DNA from 4 places in the Candidatus Thiodiazotropha sp. AKAK3 genome. Region 1 is predicted to be linked to each of the others. Evidence: predicted binding sites of a transcription regulator. Region 1 holds the regulator's gene; each other region holds the start of a gene.
The links. The regulator sigma-54, encoded in region 1, starts transcription at its own class of promoters, with help from an activator protein. The targets are predictions, from matches to a motif close to TGGCANGNTNCNTGCTT.
Positions count from the first base shown of each region.

Region 1 (4,072 bases):
CTGAATTTCTCCAGCAGTCGATGGATTACATAGTTGTCACCTTTCGGGGTGAACATGAGTGCAGTTCTGTTCTTTTCTGCCAATTCAAGGCAGCTCTGTTGAGGCTTTAGACCATCAGTAAATATCAGCGCCAGAGGAGAGGTGGTAAAAAGCGCCCTCAGAGATTCCCGGTATTTTTCTTCACCGCTGCTCTGTAGATGTTTCTGCTCAGGAGGACCAATCACTTGAATTTGATTGGGTCGAATCAGATTCAGTGGTCCCACAGGTTGTTGACCGTGGGGCGACTCACTGTCCAACTCTATTGTTTTTTCATCACCATCACCATTCCAGCTCAGTGAAAGTTCGCTGGCAAATTCGTCGAAAAGATCGCGAATGGTGTAGTTGGTGGGCATTAAACTGACGTTATCGCCGCTTCTCGCTGCCGGATTAACTGAAACAGTTGCTGCGTTGTTTCCGCTTCACGCAGTGCCGAGCAGAATGGAGGGTCATCAAACATCCTGGCCAATTTTGCCAGTAGTTGCAGATGGGCTTCAGTTGCCTCCTCAGGAACCAGCATGGCAAAGGCAAGATCCACCGGTTGGCTGTCGATCGCATCAAAATCGACCCCTGAAGGCAGCTGAATAAATGCTGCGGTGGATTGTGTTATCTGTGACATTCGCGCATGGGGTAGCGCTATTCCTTTGCCCAGTCCAGTGCTGCCTAAACGTTCACGCTCAAGCAATGCATCAAACACAGTATCCTGTGTGAGACCAGGAGCAGAATTGGCCAATCTTTGGCCAAGCTGCTCCAGGACACGTTTTTTACTGGCTGCCTCCACACTGCAGCCGATCCGTTCCTCAAGCAGAAATCCGTCGGGAAACATGGAGACCTCGCCAGTTTTATCTATTCTGAACTACTGCTACTTACAGCGTACTTCGCGCCACTACCGGCACGGTGACTCTGCATCTTTTCTTTATGCTTTATGACTTGCCTATCCAGCTTATCGGTAAGCCCATCAATGGCCGCATACATATCTTCCTGTACTGCATCAGCGAATACGCTGGCACCGTTCACTTGCATGGTGGCCTCTGCCTTTTGCCTCAGCTTTTCTACGCTCAAGATGACATGTACATTGATTACATTATCAAAATGCCTCTCAAGACGTTCGAACTTATTATCTACATAGCTTTTCAAGGCATCGGTAACTTCCACATGATGACCGGTAACGCTTATCTGCATAATTTTCTCCTGTCTTAGATGAGTTGGCTCATCACTCTAACTGAGGCGGTGAAGTAACGCCGGGGCATTTTTACAGCAACTCATTCATGAATCCACTTTTATCTGAAACCGCTCCGGTTCAGTAAGCATATCAAGCATGAATGATAGCCACTCCGATAATTCACTTCACCTACATCAGTCGCTTACGCTCGTTCGATGGTGGGATACTCATCGACTCGCGGTATTTTGCCACCGTTCGGCGGGCCACTTTTATACCCTGTTCCGACAATATGGCGGCGATTTTGTTATCGCTGAGAGGTTTGTTTGTATTCTCTGCAGCAATCAATTTTTTTATCAGCGCACGTATAGCAGTGGAGGAGCACTCACCCCCTGCACTTGTGTTCACATGGCTGGAGAAGAAATATTTAAACTCCAGCGTACCCCTGGGGGTATGCATATACTTCTGGGTTGTCACCCTGGATATGGTCGACTCGTGCATCTCCAGAGCCTCAGCGATATCCCGTAAAACCAGTGGCTTCATAGCCTCTTCGCCATGTTCAAAAAAGCCCCGCTGATATTCAACAATCTTACTCGCCACACGCAGAATAGTCTCATTTCGACTCATCAGGCTTTTGATGAACCAACGCGCTTCCTGCAGGTGGTTTTTCAGGAAAGTATTGTCATCACTCTGATCCGCACGCTTGATCAGACTGGCATAGTCGTTGTTTACCCTTAGTTTAGGCGTAACCTCACCATTTAGCTCCACAACCCAGCGATTATTGCGCTTGCTGACGAATACATCAGGAATCACATACTGAGGCTCGCTTTTGGCGATCGCTGTGCCAGGGTGAGGATTGAGCGTCCTGATCAACTGCATGATAGCCATCAGGTCGTCCTGATCAACCTTCATTCGTCGCATGATCTGATTCTGATCCTGTGCAGAGAGCAAGTTGAAATGGTCGCGACAGAGTCTGATCGCCAAATCCAAATAGGGTGTTTTTTCAGGAAGTTGCCGAAGTTGAATTAGAAGGCAGTCCTGAGCACCCTGAGCACCAACCCCCGGAGGGTCGAAAGCCTGGATACGATGAAGTACTGCCTCTACATCCTCCAGAGTCATCTCCTCATCATTCAGGGAAACCAGGATCTCCTGGAGATCACCTTTGAAATATCCATCCTCATCAATACTGTCGATGAGGTTAGTGGCAATCAGAATATCCTGCTCAGTGAATGGGGTCAGTGTCATCTGCCAGACCAGGTGGTCATGCAAAGTGATCGCGCCACTGCGCTGAACCAGATAGTCATTGTCTGCAGATTCACTACCACTGCTCGATGGGGGAAGATAACTGTCGTATACGTCAGCCCATTCACTATCAACGGGCAGGTCTTCTGTGATCTGGCTACTGTCGGTCTGAATTTCCCGCTCGTTGTTGATATCGTTGGAGCTCAAAGACTCTTTATTGTCTGAACTCTGATCAGAGCTCTCTTGACTAGCTTCTTCTTTTTGAGTCTGCTGACTAAACTCCTCTTCACCCTCCAGCATGGGGTTTGTTTCAAGAACCTCCTGCACCTCCTGACTCAGGTCGAGCGCAGACAATTGCAACAGGCGTATTGCCTGCTGCAACTGAGGTGTCATTGTTAAATGTTGTCCGAGCCGGAGCTGTAGAGCCTGCTTCATAGCAGAGATATCTTTAAACCTGGTATGTTATTTGTATGTCTTTATATTCATTCTAGCTAATAAATGCCGTTCACGGAATAATTCTTGGTATTTGTTTCGTTTGAATATAATTCTGCCTCATACTTTAACCTTCATTTTGTCAGCTGACGAGTAGTCATCATCTCTACTCTTAAATCACATAATCCATGAAAAAACATAAACATAGCCTTACATAGTAAAATTTTCGCCCAGATAAACACTACGTACCTCCTGGTTATCGAGGATCTCCTCGGTGGTTCCTTCCGCCAATACCTTACCAGTATTAATGATGTAGGCTCTATCACAAATATCAAGAGTCTCTCTAACATTATGGTCGGTAATCAACACCCCAATCTTTAATTCTCTAAGATGTTGAATGATTCTTTTAATATCGATAACCGCAATTGGGTCGACACCTGCAAATGGCTCATCCAACAAAATGAATGCGGGCTCCATTGAAAGCGCACGGGCAATCTCCAGGCGGCGTCGCTCTCCACCTGAGAGGCTCATAGCCATACTCTCTCTCAAATGTTCGATACCGAACTCTTCCAAAAGCCGGTCACAATGCGCTCTTCTTGCTTGCGCGTCCAGATCCTTTCGATTTTCCAGTATCGCCAATATATTCTGCGCTGTATTGAGCCGCCTGAAAACAGAGGGCTCCTGGGCCAGATAACCAATACCCATGCTGGCGCGCTTATGCATTGCAAGATCAGTGAGCTCCTCTCCATCCAGGTAGATTCTACCCTGATCAGCCTGAACAAGGCCCACGATCATGTAGAAACTGGTGGTCTTTCCGGCACCATTTGGCCCTAACAGCCCAACAACCTCACCGCTATTCAGATTGAGCGAAACACCATCGACCACTTTACGCTTATGGTACTGCTTCTCAAGTGCATCTGCCCGCAACTGGCTCACGGTGCATCGCTCTTGGTCTGGGGTTCAATTACGACTTGAACCCGCTCTTTACCCTGAGCACTGCTACCCGCCTTCACCTGGGCACTGGTTCGATTGTAAACAATCCGGTCATTTCGAAAACTGTTACCGCCCTGCTCAAGCAGAGCATTGTCAATCAATACCATTTCATCACGATCAACATGAATTTCCATCCTTCGCGCCTGACCATGCACCTCTACCCCATCGACTTCCGGCAGCTGACTGAATCTAGTCGGTTCGCCTTCACTG
Region 1 covers NZ_JBSYOQ010000024.1:51,325-55,396, reverse strand. Annotated here, with positions in the region: gene hprK (HPr(Ser) kinase/phosphatase) at 1-392, opposite strand, end outside; gene ptsN (PTS IIA-like nitrogen regulatory protein PtsN) at 392-862, opposite strand; gene hpf (ribosome hibernation-promoting factor, HPF/YfiA family) at 883-1,218, opposite strand; gene AC4IE7_RS04095 (RNA polymerase factor sigma-54) at 1,388-2,872, opposite strand; gene lptB (LPS export ABC transporter ATP-binding protein) at 3,080-3,805, opposite strand; gene lptA (lipopolysaccharide transport periplasmic protein LptA) at 3,802-4,072, opposite strand, start outside.

Region 2 (4,072 bases), on a different contig from region 1:
CAAAGCATCATGATTTTCTGTAAACAGAGGCGTATCCCTCTTCCATCAAAACCTGTTTGACCGAGGCTCGCTGCAATATCCGGCGGTAGTGATTGAGCAGGTTTTCCGGTAGAGGAATGTCGATTCTATCGGCCCAGAATTCAACATAAAAAAGGGCTGCGTCTGCGATACCAAAGTGCTCTGAGATAAAGTCGCGATCCTCCAGCCAGCTCTCCACAATGGTAAAACCCTGCTCAACTATCTCCTGCCCTCGTGCTTTAATCGCCTCGTGACTGTCGGCATCAGTGGTGTATTGATCAGTAGTAAAAATACGGGTGAAACCCTCCCCGTGGAGGGTGTTAACCGCATAATTCATCACTTCCAACACTCGAACCTCTGCCTCAAGTTCCTGTGGAATAAGCTGGCTCTTGGGATGGCTCCGAGCTAACCACCAGGCGATGGATTGAAAGTCAGTCAAAGCTTTTCCACTATCCAGCAGAAGGGTTGGAATTGTCCCTTTCGGATTTATTGCCAGATAGTCATCTCTATGTTGATCACCTGCCATTAGATTCACCAGATGAGCCTCGAATACCAGATCAAGCTCTTCCAGAAGGATATGGATTCCAGTGCTGCATGAACCTGGTGTCATGTAGAACTTCATGGACATGACGACACACTCTCTGGCTCCATGCCCCGAAAGACACAGCAACGCTCGAACACATCAAGGGTGGGCTCAACAGATTTATGTTGGCAATATTTTGCCACCAGTTTAGCCAACCCCTTGATATCGCGACCACTGGCTTTAGGGTAGATCTGCGCAAGATATTCGATCTGCTGCTCTTCAATATCGAGTCCGAACTGTTCAACCATAACCGACCAGATCTTGCGCCGGTCTTCAAACTCCGGAGGATGATATTTGATCATGGCGATGCAGCGGGAGACGATGGCTTCATCGATATCATCGACCCGGTTGGTAGTTAAAAAAAGCAGACCGTTGAAGTACTCCAATACGCGCAAAAAGACCCCCACAACCGCATTGGCTGCGATATTGTCATCCCGCCGCTTGATGTAGACGTCCGCCTCATCGATAAGCATTACCGCACCCCAACGTTGAGCCCGGGTCAAGGTCTCCTTCAACGCCCGTTCCATCTCGGTAACATTGAGCCCTAACTGACCGGAGTGAACCCGATAGAGCGGTCGGCGAATAATTTCGGAGTAGACCTCGGCAGTAAGTGTCTTGCCAACGCCTGGTGGCCCGGCACAAAGTACAGTGGTGCCACCTGACTTGCCCTCTACAATATCGTCCATCAGCAGATCCATCTCCGCAGTCAGGATATCGATCAAATCGGTCTGTTCCGGAGGCAGTATCAGTTTATCTTTCAGCTCAGATTGGTATTCATAGGGTTTCATATCATCGACATGGACCCAAAGATGGTGGTGAAGATCGAGATGGAATAGGAGAATGTAGCCATGTACCGGCACTTCAGTGAAGAGTTTTTCGGGGATCTCTTGCTGCAGTGACTCGGTCGCACCCTCAACCTTTTCATCAAAGCGGGTGCTGCGCCCTGCCTTGCTCAGATACTTGCCAAGGATATCCCCAGGCAGATCCATAGCGAGGGCACGCTCTTTGAGAATCTCTTCATCATTGACCAGTCTCGCCCAACCACCCCCACTGGAGAGTACAACACGGTTCTTTCGGCTCCAGTCTGTATTTCGATGCGAAGCTGTTGGATCATCAGCGAAGATACCTGTCCCCTTTGCATTAAACTGACGTCCATAATCGGAACGCCAATCGAAGAAACGCTCCGCCGACCTATCATAGGCGGCAATCAGCGCTTCGGTCTCCTTGAGAAAGCCCTTGCTGGCAAATATCTCTGCTAAGGATTTGTCAACGATATCCCGACTGCGGATTACCAGGTTGACGGTAACAATCTTGGCCATGGCATTAGCCTTGAGATCTAGAAGAATACGTCCGTTCTCCTCCTCCCCCGGAGGCGTGAAATCGATCCGTGATACGAGATATGGGGCAGGACGACCTGTGGCATCTGCTTTGAACAACCACCCCCGTATGGCATCTTTGAGGAGAAACTCCGCAATATCGGGTACCAATCGTTCGAGATCATCCTCAGAATATCGAACTCCAGGATCATTTACGGCGTGTTCCAGATTGGCAAGTTGCGCCGCCTGTCCTGCCATCCCCGGCCCTGCATCTTCATAGAGATTGCGCAGATAACCCAACTGCTGGGATGAAAGTCGCTGGAATGGGACTTCTGCCCGGTTGCCGAATTTGAGTTGTTCGCTCAACAGAGACAAGTCAGGAAACTCATTGACCATCAACTCGACATAGTTGCGCTCTATTTGAAGATTCATACCCAGGAAACCCCATGAACAGATAGATTCATCAGATTCAAGCAAGGGATATACCAGTACTTTAGTGACTGAATTTAAAGAAATATTTATATGGCTTGTCACATTTATAACAGTCGGAAAGCCTTCATTGTCGATTTTGAAAGGTTTTAAATCGATGTTTTGTACTGTTTCTATGTGACTGACAGTGACCTCCATCCAGTGGACACTGGCGTCAGAGTGCGATAGATAACGAATTCATCAACTAGTGAAGAGATAGATATTTTTTCTGGCTTGGAAATTGCCTTACCCAATTGCAATTGAGACAAAACATTGATGGAATTTTCAACATGCATAAAATCGGAATCTTCTTCGGCACTGAATCGGGTACAACCCGTCTCATAGCAAAAAAGATCGCCCGCAAGATAAACTCATGCCGGGAGGGTGATCCAGCTGCAAAACCGATTAACGTCAACCGCATCGACAAGGATCAGTTTCTCGCCTATGACAAGCTTATTCTCGGCACGCCAACCTATAGCGATGGGAAACTTCCTGGCAAGGCGAGCGGGAACGAAGAGGAGAGCTGGTTAGAATTTCTGACACTGATCAAACAGGTAGACTTGAGTGGCAAACAGATTGCACTCTACGGGTTAGGTGACCAGGAGAGTTACCCTGACCATTTCGTCGATGGATTGATGCGCCTCTACCGCATTATGGAGAAGGCGGGTGCACAGATGATTGGTGGATGTGGAGTCGAGGGTTTTGAGTTCAACCACTCCATGTCAGTCGTTGATGGACGTTTTGTCGGTCTGGTATTGGATCAACATCTGCAGCATCTGTTAACAGAACAGCGTATCGATGCCTGGCTGGAAGAGATACTGCCACAGATGCTAGTGTAGTGCTTCATATAAATTAACTCTGCTCTTCGCGAATTTTCTCTCGAACCGCCATCAACACCTTACCGAAGGTGTTGTGACCCAGCCCATCTCTACCACATCCCCAGTAGTAGTCATACTGACTGGTTTCGGTGATCTTCCGCTCACCGGTTTCCAGCAGCTTTGCAGCAACCTCCTGATGGGTCTTACATTTAGTATAAATGGCACGGGTCATCATCACTTCCCGCACTTGCTTCCAATCTTTGCGGATCTGCCGCTTATGGGCAGCAGCTATTTTTTGCGCCTGATTCGGGTGATCGGCGGATCTGATCGCTTCACGTTGTTCAGCCTGTTCAAACTTCATGCCCTGATAGTAGTGCTCGACAGAGGGCCAAACCGCACCATCCAATTCAAACCCTAGTTTGGAAAAGCTGGCCAGAGGATGGTTCACATCGGCTCTGGAGAGGTAGTAAGGCTGTTTGGCCTCGGAAAAGATCATCTCAGTTCTCCTTAATCACTAGGGCCTGTTAACAAAATCGAGCCCAATTCAGTCAGGGAGTCCAGGTCCCAGTCTGGTTTAGGCAGCTCTTCGGGATAGGCTTCCCCCGGCGCAAACCGTCCGCTTCGCACCAACACAGTTTTCATACCGAGCCTGCTGGCGCCGGCGATGTCAGTATCGGGCCTGTCACCGACCATCAGGCACTCTTCCAATGTTACGCCTACACGTTCTGCCGCCATTTCATAGAGTAAGGGTTGTGGCTTTCCGATGAATAGCGGAGTTTTTCCTGTGGCAAGCGCAAAGGGGGCTACTAAAGCGCCACCTCCAGGTAGTATCTGGTGATGACCATCCACATTGGCATCAACACTCTGAT
Region 2 covers NZ_JBSYOQ010000042.1:128,336-132,407, forward strand. Annotated here, with positions in the region: gene AC4IE7_RS08325 (glutathione S-transferase family protein) at 8-646, opposite strand; gene AC4IE7_RS08330 (AAA family ATPase) at 637-2,349, opposite strand; gene AC4IE7_RS08335 (flavodoxin) at 2,676-3,224, shown strand; gene ybiA (riboflavin biosynthesis intermediates N-glycosidase) at 3,238-3,699, opposite strand; gene AC4IE7_RS08345 (HAD-IIA family hydrolase) at 3,711-4,072, opposite strand, start outside.
Region 2: a site for sigma-54 is predicted at 2,616-2,632, ahead of AC4IE7_RS08335 (flavodoxin). Genes of this name have one in related genera too.

Region 3 (4,072 bases), on a different contig from region 1:
ACGCTATTTTGTGCTGACATATGATAAGTCAACCCATCTGATCCTGTTGGATGCAGAGACATTTGAGCCTGTTGAATCCAGCTATTTACCAATCTCTTATATGGCTGGCTCACATAACCTGGTTTACGCAGCTGTGTAGGTGCTATTTTGACGAGCCCTGTCATAAATTATATGACATCTATCGAACAACCAACTCAGCAATTAACTTATCCCGAAAAACAACTTCAGAACCATTCGATGGGTCGAGTATAAAAACTCCATATCCATTGGTAAAGATGATCTTGCCATCGCTCGAGAGATCATATGAAGCCACATTCGATGCAAGAATCTGTTCTTCGCCATTTTTAGTTCGCTTTATCAGTTGCCAAGACTTAGGCACCAAAGAACGGACACCATTCACTGCGTTCTCTCGTTTTAATGCGTTTTCAGCATTGATTCGTTTACCCTTGATGAGTAACTCTTTCAGGTCAGCCTCTACTTTAGGGCCTGATGCACTGGTCAATGGTTTTCGTGAGTACATCAACGAAAAGAAGTTCAGGTAGTGGAAGAGGGCACGCAGCAGACGAAATGGAAACAATAAAAAGTCCAGCAGTAAATTACCTCCACTATATCGGGGTGGTTCGTAAGGGCGTCTTATAAATAAGAGATCACCCGCTGTAGTTACCTTGGGCTGTAAATAATCTGTGTTCTCATCTTCACGAACAGTTGTCAATTCTCCCTTTTGCAGATCGAGCATCTGTATACTTGATGGGCCTAAAGCTACTATGTAGCCTTCGTCATTTCTGGCAACACCGCATGACTGGAATACTATTCGGTCAGGATCATCCGGAATCCAGGCCGATGCAGAATCCAAGGTGTCTCCCCCTGTGACCTCCTGATAATTGCTCCCGTCAGTCTCCATTAAGGCAATGTTGGAAGTGCCATTACTGCTCTGCTGGGTGCAGAGCAGGCGATTGCCAAATCGATCGATTCTCAAGTCAGCAAGCAGCAGTTTTTGTTGGTGAACAAGGCGTTTTTCCTCACCGCTCTCTAAATTGTACTCAAATAGTCCACCTACCTTGTCATCACTCAAAAAATAGAGAATATTTCCATTCTGAGTAAACTCAACCGAGGTGGATTTCAGCATTTGTGAATCTGCGGGCAGATTGGATCTGTCACTTATAAACGAGGACTCGAATGCAGTACCTTCTTTCCAACTGTGACGCTTACGTGAACGCTCCATGCGATCCATAACGTTCTGGATATACGGGCTTTGTAATTCAAGCAACTCTTGATTCCCATCCTTAAGAAACATCTTACCTCGAGAGATGAAAACCAGGCATTGATCTGTGAATGAACCCTTGCAGGTGGTGGGAGATAACTCCTGCTGACTTTTGCCGATCATCTCGCTATTTGCATTAGATGGCCTTAAAAGAAAATATATAGCAATAGCAACGATTCCTAGAATGACAATTATGTGCATTCGCTTTCTCCATTAATAAAATAACTAATAACAATAATTTACAGCATTATTATGATAAAAATTCTAGATTTCTATATCTCTAATCACGCTCTGTTCTTTATAGTCCTGCTCATTTCATTTAATGCATACTGATACGAATTAAAATTCATATAGCTCTTCTTCATGCCAAAACGGAATACCAATTTATAGGACTGTATTGCAGCTTATGTGGGTGACAGCAAGCTGCAATACTTGAACACTAGCTGCTTTTTACTGACACTCAGTTTTAGCCTTGTTTTTAAGGTATTTGATTAAATCCTCTCCTTCAAAAGCTGTGCAGTTTCCAAGTGCTCTCTCAGAGGTATAACGCTGCTTGCATGAGTCTAATACAACCTGCTTATTGTCATCACTGAGTTGGATATACTCAATTGCTTTCCACTCTTCGCACTGCTCTTTTGAGAGGGATACATTTGAAAAATCATTGGCAATACTGGAAGTAGTAACAAACAAAGTGCCTAGAATAAGAATAAATAATCTATTCATTTATTTTCCTTTAATTATCAATAATACAATAAGTTATATAACTAATTTTATGTAAATAATAGGTTATTGTCAGGTAGCACTACTCCTTGGAAATTGTGTAGTACTGAAATTGATGGCTGGATTTACTGAAATGGGGGATGCGTTAATGGCTGTTATCAAATGGTTTCTAGAATAGAGAACCTTACTGAACTCAAACAAACTGCCTGTTAGGTTGTTCACTTGTTCCTGATTACCTCATATCCATTTAATATAATCCTTACCTGCTTCTATCTTACCGTCCAACTAATACCTCTATAAAATTTGGTAATCTATTTCATCTGAGATTTAGTGAAGAGAGTGGGTCCATTCTATTCGAGCTATATCCTTATCATTGTTTTCTGACTGAGTGGGTTCGGTTTTAATATCCTATCTGCACCTATATCATTACAAAATAGTTGCACTCCTCACTATTGTCTCGGGCTGATCCTAAAAATCTTTAGTGCCAAAACTGAAAGTAGCCTGTGTAGAACCATTTGTCGGTTACTCTATGTCCAAGGCATCATTGTCACATTCCCTACAATTCACTCAACTGCTACATACACTAAAACAGCCGCACCATTATAACTAGTTAATAAATAACATAAAAATATCATGGCACAGTGATTGCTTTTACTCCTGTTAACAAGGAGACAGTCATGCAACACAAGCCAACTACTGCCACTATCAACGACACAACCTTGAGGGATGGGGAGCAATCTGCCGGGGTCTCTTTTACCCTGCACGAGAAGCTAGCCATTGCCAGATCATTGGATGAGTTGGGTGTGCCTGAGTTAGAGGTAGGGATTCCTGCCATGGGCGAAGCGGAGCGTGATGCGATACGTGCAGTTGCTGCTACTGTCGAGAACGCACGTTTGATGGTCTGGGGTCGCATGCACAGCGAGGATATCAAACATTGTCGTGACCTGGGTGTACAGATGGTTGATCTCTCCATGCCTGTCTCCGATCAGCAGATCAGTAAAAAGCTGGGTCGCTCCCGTGAATGGGTACTCGAGCAGATTGCACCTTGTGTAAGTGAAGCTCTTAATCTTGGCCTGGAAGTCTGTGTAGGTGGTGAAGACGCTTCACGAGCAGATCCAGAGTTTCTTTGGCAAGTTGTTGAGATCGCAGAACAGGCCGGGGCCCGCCGTTTTCGCTTTGCAGATACGGTAGGCATCATGGAACCCTTCCAGGTATATGAGGCAATCCGTGATTTAAGAGCCATTTCTGATATTGAGATCGAGATGCACGCTCATGATGATCTCGGTCTGGCAACTGCCAATACCCTTGCAGCTATTCGTGGTGGTGCAACACATGCCAACACAACCGTACATGGACTTGGTGAGCGGGCAGGCAATGCGCCACTTGAAGAGGTGGTAATGGGATTGCGTCGCTTCCATGATCAAGGTCATGAGATCGATATGACTCGATATTCTTCTCTTTCTGAACTGGTTGAATCTGCCTCTGGCCGGAATGTCGGTTGGCAGAAGAGTCTGGTTGGGGCAGGTGTCTTCACCCATGAGGCGGGTATTCATGTTGATGGTCTGATGAAAGACAGACTCAACTACCAGGGTGTTGATCCCGCTGACTTGGGTCGAGATCATCAATTTGTATTGGGTAAACACTCAGGCAGTCATGCAGTGATCCAGGCCTATGCCGATATGGGTATGGCTCTGAATCGTGAGCAGGCTGAATCGTTGCTGATGAGAGTTCGACTTCATGCCATGCAGAATAAACGACCACCAGCGTCACATGATTTGCGACGCTTTTATCTCGAAATTAACACGGAGTCTCAGGAATGGATTCGTCAATGATGAACAGTGAGGTCATCGCTGAAGTAGAGAGATCCACCAAGCCAAAATCAGTGTGGCAGATGGTGGGTGAAGATATAAGTTGTGTATTTGAGCGAGATCCTGCGGCACGCACTCGAATCGAGATCATGACCACCTATCCGGGGGTCCACGCTATCATGCTCTACCGCATGGCCAATCGACTGTGGGGTAGAGGTTGGCGTTATCTGCCGCGACTGATCTCTTATATTGGACGAATCTGGACCAGTATCGATATTCATCC
Region 3 covers NZ_JBSYOQ010000053.1:67,128-71,199, forward strand. Annotated here, with positions in the region: gene AC4IE7_RS12705 (DUF1513 domain-containing protein) at 1-139, shown strand, start outside; gene AC4IE7_RS12710 (TolB family protein) at 179-1,462, opposite strand; gene AC4IE7_RS12715 (hypothetical protein) at 1,712-1,984, opposite strand; gene nifV (homocitrate synthase) at 2,659-3,813, shown strand; gene cysE (serine O-acetyltransferase) at 3,798-4,072, shown strand, end outside.
Region 3: a site for sigma-54 is predicted at 2,616-2,632, ahead of nifV (homocitrate synthase). Genes of this name have one in related genera too.

Region 4 (4,072 bases), on a different contig from region 1:
AGATCCGCATCTTTCCCTTGTATTTCTCTTGATAGCGATGGGCAACGGCCTCTGCGGCTTCGACTTGCTCTTGTGTAGGCAGTAATTGTTCACGATTGTGCAGTGCCCAACCGTAATATTGAGTGGTGGCCAGTTCAACATAGTCGGCTTCCAGCGCGTAGGACATCTCCAGGATCTGTTCTACCTGGTCTTCATTATGACGATGAAGAACAAAACATAGCACCATCGGGTAGTCGTACTTCTTCACCAACCGAGCCATTTCCATTTTGTGTTGAAAGGAGTTATTGCCTGCAATAAAGTTGTTTAGCTCTTCACTACTGGCTTGAAAGCTGACCTGTATATGATCCAGTCCCGCCTCTTTGAAGCCTTTGATGCGGGCTTCATCCATGCCTACCCCCGAGGTAAGCAGGTTAGTGTAGTAACCCATTTGATGGGCTTCTGCGATTAATATCTCCAGGTCTTTACGAACCAGTGCCTCGCCGCCAGAAAATCCGAGCTGGACTGCACCCATGGCCCTGGCTTCACGAAATACTCTGATCCACTCTTCCGTTGATAATTCATCTTTATACCGTGCGATATCAAGCGGATTGGAACAATAGGGGCATTGCAACGGGCATTTATAGGTCAACTCCGCCAATAACCAGAGTGGTTTAGGCGGGCTTGTGTCGGATCCATTGGTTGTCATAAGCGGTATCCAGAAATTGGTAGACATCATCCTCCAGGTCCGTTTCGGGGAATGTCGATTTTAGATCATTCAAGATCAGGGCGACGCTGGCTTCACCATCACATCGCTTGAGAATCTCACCTGCAGCAGGATTCAGTTTGACCATTCCCTCAGGATAGAGAATCACATGACATCCTTGTGCCTCTTCCCACTGAAAACGAAAAGTGGGTGCGATCTGGGGAATATCATCTGCTTTAAAATGATTATTCATGGGTCAGGCCGGTATGTTGTGATAAGGCGGTTTGTTTTCCACATAGGCCATCCACATGCAATCGAGCATCGTCCAGAGAATGTCTAGTTTAAACTGCAGAACTTCTAACATTTTCTCCTGTTGCTCTCGGCTTTTGTAGTAATTCAAGGTGATATCCAGTCCGTGCTTTACGTCACGTCGTGCTTCAGTCAGGCGTTTACGAAAGTAGTGGTAACCACGCTCATCAATCCAGGGATAATATTTGGGCCAGTTATCGAGTCGGTTCTGATGAATGGTTGGGGCAAAGAGTTCTGTCAGTGATGAACTTGCTGCGATTTCCCAGGGTTGCTGGCGAGCGAAGTTTACATAGGCATCGATAGCAAATTTAACGCCGGGGAGCAGATGTTTGTGCGAGAGCAGATCCTCTCTGGGTAGACCTACTGCCTCACCCAGTAACAGCCAGGCTTCAATACCACCTTCATCGCCCTGTGTGCCATCATGGTCAATCATACGCTGTATCCAGTGTCGGCGAACATCCCGATCAGGACAGTTGGACATGATTGCTGCATCCTTGACCGGAATGATGACCTGGTAATAAAAGCGGTTGGCGACCCAACCCTGAATTGCCGGCTTATCCAGTTTTCCACTATTCATCAACAGATGAAATTCATGATTGATGTGGTAGAACTTCTCTTTTTCTCGCAGTTTGCTTTCGAACTCTTCCTTTGACCATGGGGCGTGTAAATTTGGGGTCATAACTCTTCTCGTTTATAGTTCTATCTGCATGCCATCGTGGGAGACTTCGATACCTGCTTCAGTTAACGCCAGGCGCTCAGGAGAATCGTCCACGAGGATTGGATTTGTGTTGTTAATATGAATCAGTATTTTTCTTGGCTTGGTCAAACTACCCAGAATCTCCATGATGCCTCCATCACCTGACTGATCGAGATGTCCCATTTCACTCCCCAGCTTTTGGCTGATACCAGCCTGCACCATCTCATTGTCCTTCCACAGGGTGCCATCGACCAAGACACAGTCGGCCTGTTGCATGTAAGGCAAGATATGGGGTTCCATGGAACCAAGCCCGGGAGCATAGAATAGGTTCTGACCAGTGACACTATTCTGCACCCTGATACCGACGTTATCGCCAGGTACAGTGTTGTGGCGATGGGGAGAGTAGGGGGGGGCTTCGCTCTTCAATGGAACCGCAGTAAAGAGCAGACCGTCGATGCCTGGGATGGTAAAAGTGGATTCATCTGTCTTAACTTCGTGCCAGTTAACACCCCTGAAATGACCAAGGATATTGAAGATGGGATAGCCAGTGGTTAAGTCATCATGTACGGCTTGAGTGCAATAGACGTCCCATGGCTCTGTATGCTCTCGTAGCAGCAAAAGCCCTGTGGTGTGATCAATCTGTGCGTCGACTAACAGAATTGCACGGATTGCCGTGTCCCGTATCGATCTACCAGGCTGTAGTGTTGGAAAGGCATCGAGTTGTGCACGAATGTCTGGCGAAGCATTGAAGAGTACCCACTCTTTTCCGTTAGCGCTAACGGCGATGGATGATTGTGTACGGGGGGTAGCTTTGATGGTGCCAGCTCTGACACCCTGGCAGTTTGGGCAGTTACAGTTCCACTGGGGAAAGCCACCACCCGCACCGGAACCTAGAATGTGTATTAGCATATAGTTTTGTTGTTATATGTTACCACCTGTATTACAGGTGGTAACAGTAGTGACCTGCTAGCGGTTGTTGATATAGAGATTTATTTCAAAACCAAAACGCAGATCTTCATAGGAAGGTGTAGACCATTTCATGTGACATCACTCCTCAAGTTTGTAGTGCTTTTTAGCGAATTAACTCTGTTATAACTTCACTATCAGTCTCTGACAGCGTAACCACTTCATAGCAAATGTTGTGCCTTTTAATTGAAATGGTAGATTTATACAGGTTTTTTACCCTATATGAGGGTATGACAGACAATATGGCAGAAAATGGTTGGGAAATTTTCCTGTCGCACTTGTCAACTTGGGATATTGTTGACCGGGGGGTGTGCCACAAAAGGGACAGTTGAATCAAAGATGACTGATAACATCGGATAGTTTTTTAAGGCCCATCCTTAAAAATATAAAAGGAGGATGGATATAATCATTTTTCGACTGGACCATTGGCTTGTCAGAGAGGAACAGAATATCCAGGAAATTGGGGGCGCAGAGAGTAGTCTGAGCTCTATGAGCACCAGATCAGTATCTCTCCCTTGCCATCACAGCTTAGATCTCCAAGCCAACGTTGAACCCGTGTTCCCTTTTCGATGAGATTATCGAATCCTGAATCAGACGGGATATTTTGGCTGAGCAGGGCAAGAAAACTGAGTGTCTGTTGACCATTGTCGTTGAATGTAGCGGGTAACGATGTCGGCTCATTGCCAGTAATCAGCGTGCCACGGCGCATAGCCATGCCAGTCTGTTTTCCACTTTTACCACCTACGATGATGGTTCCAGCAACCATTCGTGAGGCACAATAATCGCCACTATTACCACCAATCAGGATTGTTCCTCGACGCATCAGGTCGCCAGCCCGGTCACCTGCATTACCTTTAACGATGATCGATCCACCACGCATTCCCTGACGCTCTCCTGTAAGGGCGCCACCAAGAAAATCCCCGGCGTTACCTTTAATGGTCAGTCGGCCAGACTTCATGGCACAGCCAGCGGCAACTCCTGCGTCTCCTGTTACAAGGATCTCACCACTTTTCATGGCGCATCCCAGGTAGGCGCCTGCACTACCTTCAACAATGATTTTACCACTGCTCATATCTGCACCAATGCAATCAAGTCGGTCACTCTCAGACTGAATAATTAACTGCTCTGATGCACTACCCTCTATCTCGAACAGCTCGCCGAGGTCTATCTGCCGGTTACCCTGCCAAACAGGGATGCGGGCAATTTCATGTGCTGATTTTCCAGCGAGTGATTCTGGGGTGAACGGACTCATGTCGATTCGTTGAGCAAGCGGATACTTTAATCTCAAGGTCAGGCAACTCATGCCATCACCTCCCGTAAGTGGAAGTGAAATTGACCCAATTTACCCCCATAATTTCCAGCAGAAATGCGCTTGATACCTGCCTCTGCACCCAGTTCACAGACTGCACTGATACCGG
Region 4 covers NZ_JBSYOQ010000050.1:32,756-36,827, reverse strand. Annotated here, with positions in the region: gene pqqE (pyrroloquinoline quinone biosynthesis protein PqqE) at 1-685, opposite strand, end outside; gene pqqD (pyrroloquinoline quinone biosynthesis peptide chaperone PqqD) at 651-935, opposite strand; gene pqqC (pyrroloquinoline-quinone synthase PqqC) at 939-1,670, opposite strand; gene pqqB (pyrroloquinoline quinone biosynthesis protein PqqB) at 1,683-2,597, opposite strand; gene pqqA (pyrroloquinoline quinone precursor peptide PqqA) at 2,655-2,729, opposite strand; gene AC4IE7_RS10555 (formylmethanofuran dehydrogenase subunit C) at 3,142-3,957, opposite strand; gene fhcD (formylmethanofuran--tetrahydromethanopterin N-formyltransferase) at 3,954-4,072, opposite strand, start outside.
Region 4: a site for sigma-54 is predicted at 2,819-2,835, ahead of pqqA (pyrroloquinoline quinone precursor peptide PqqA). Genes of this name have one in related genera too.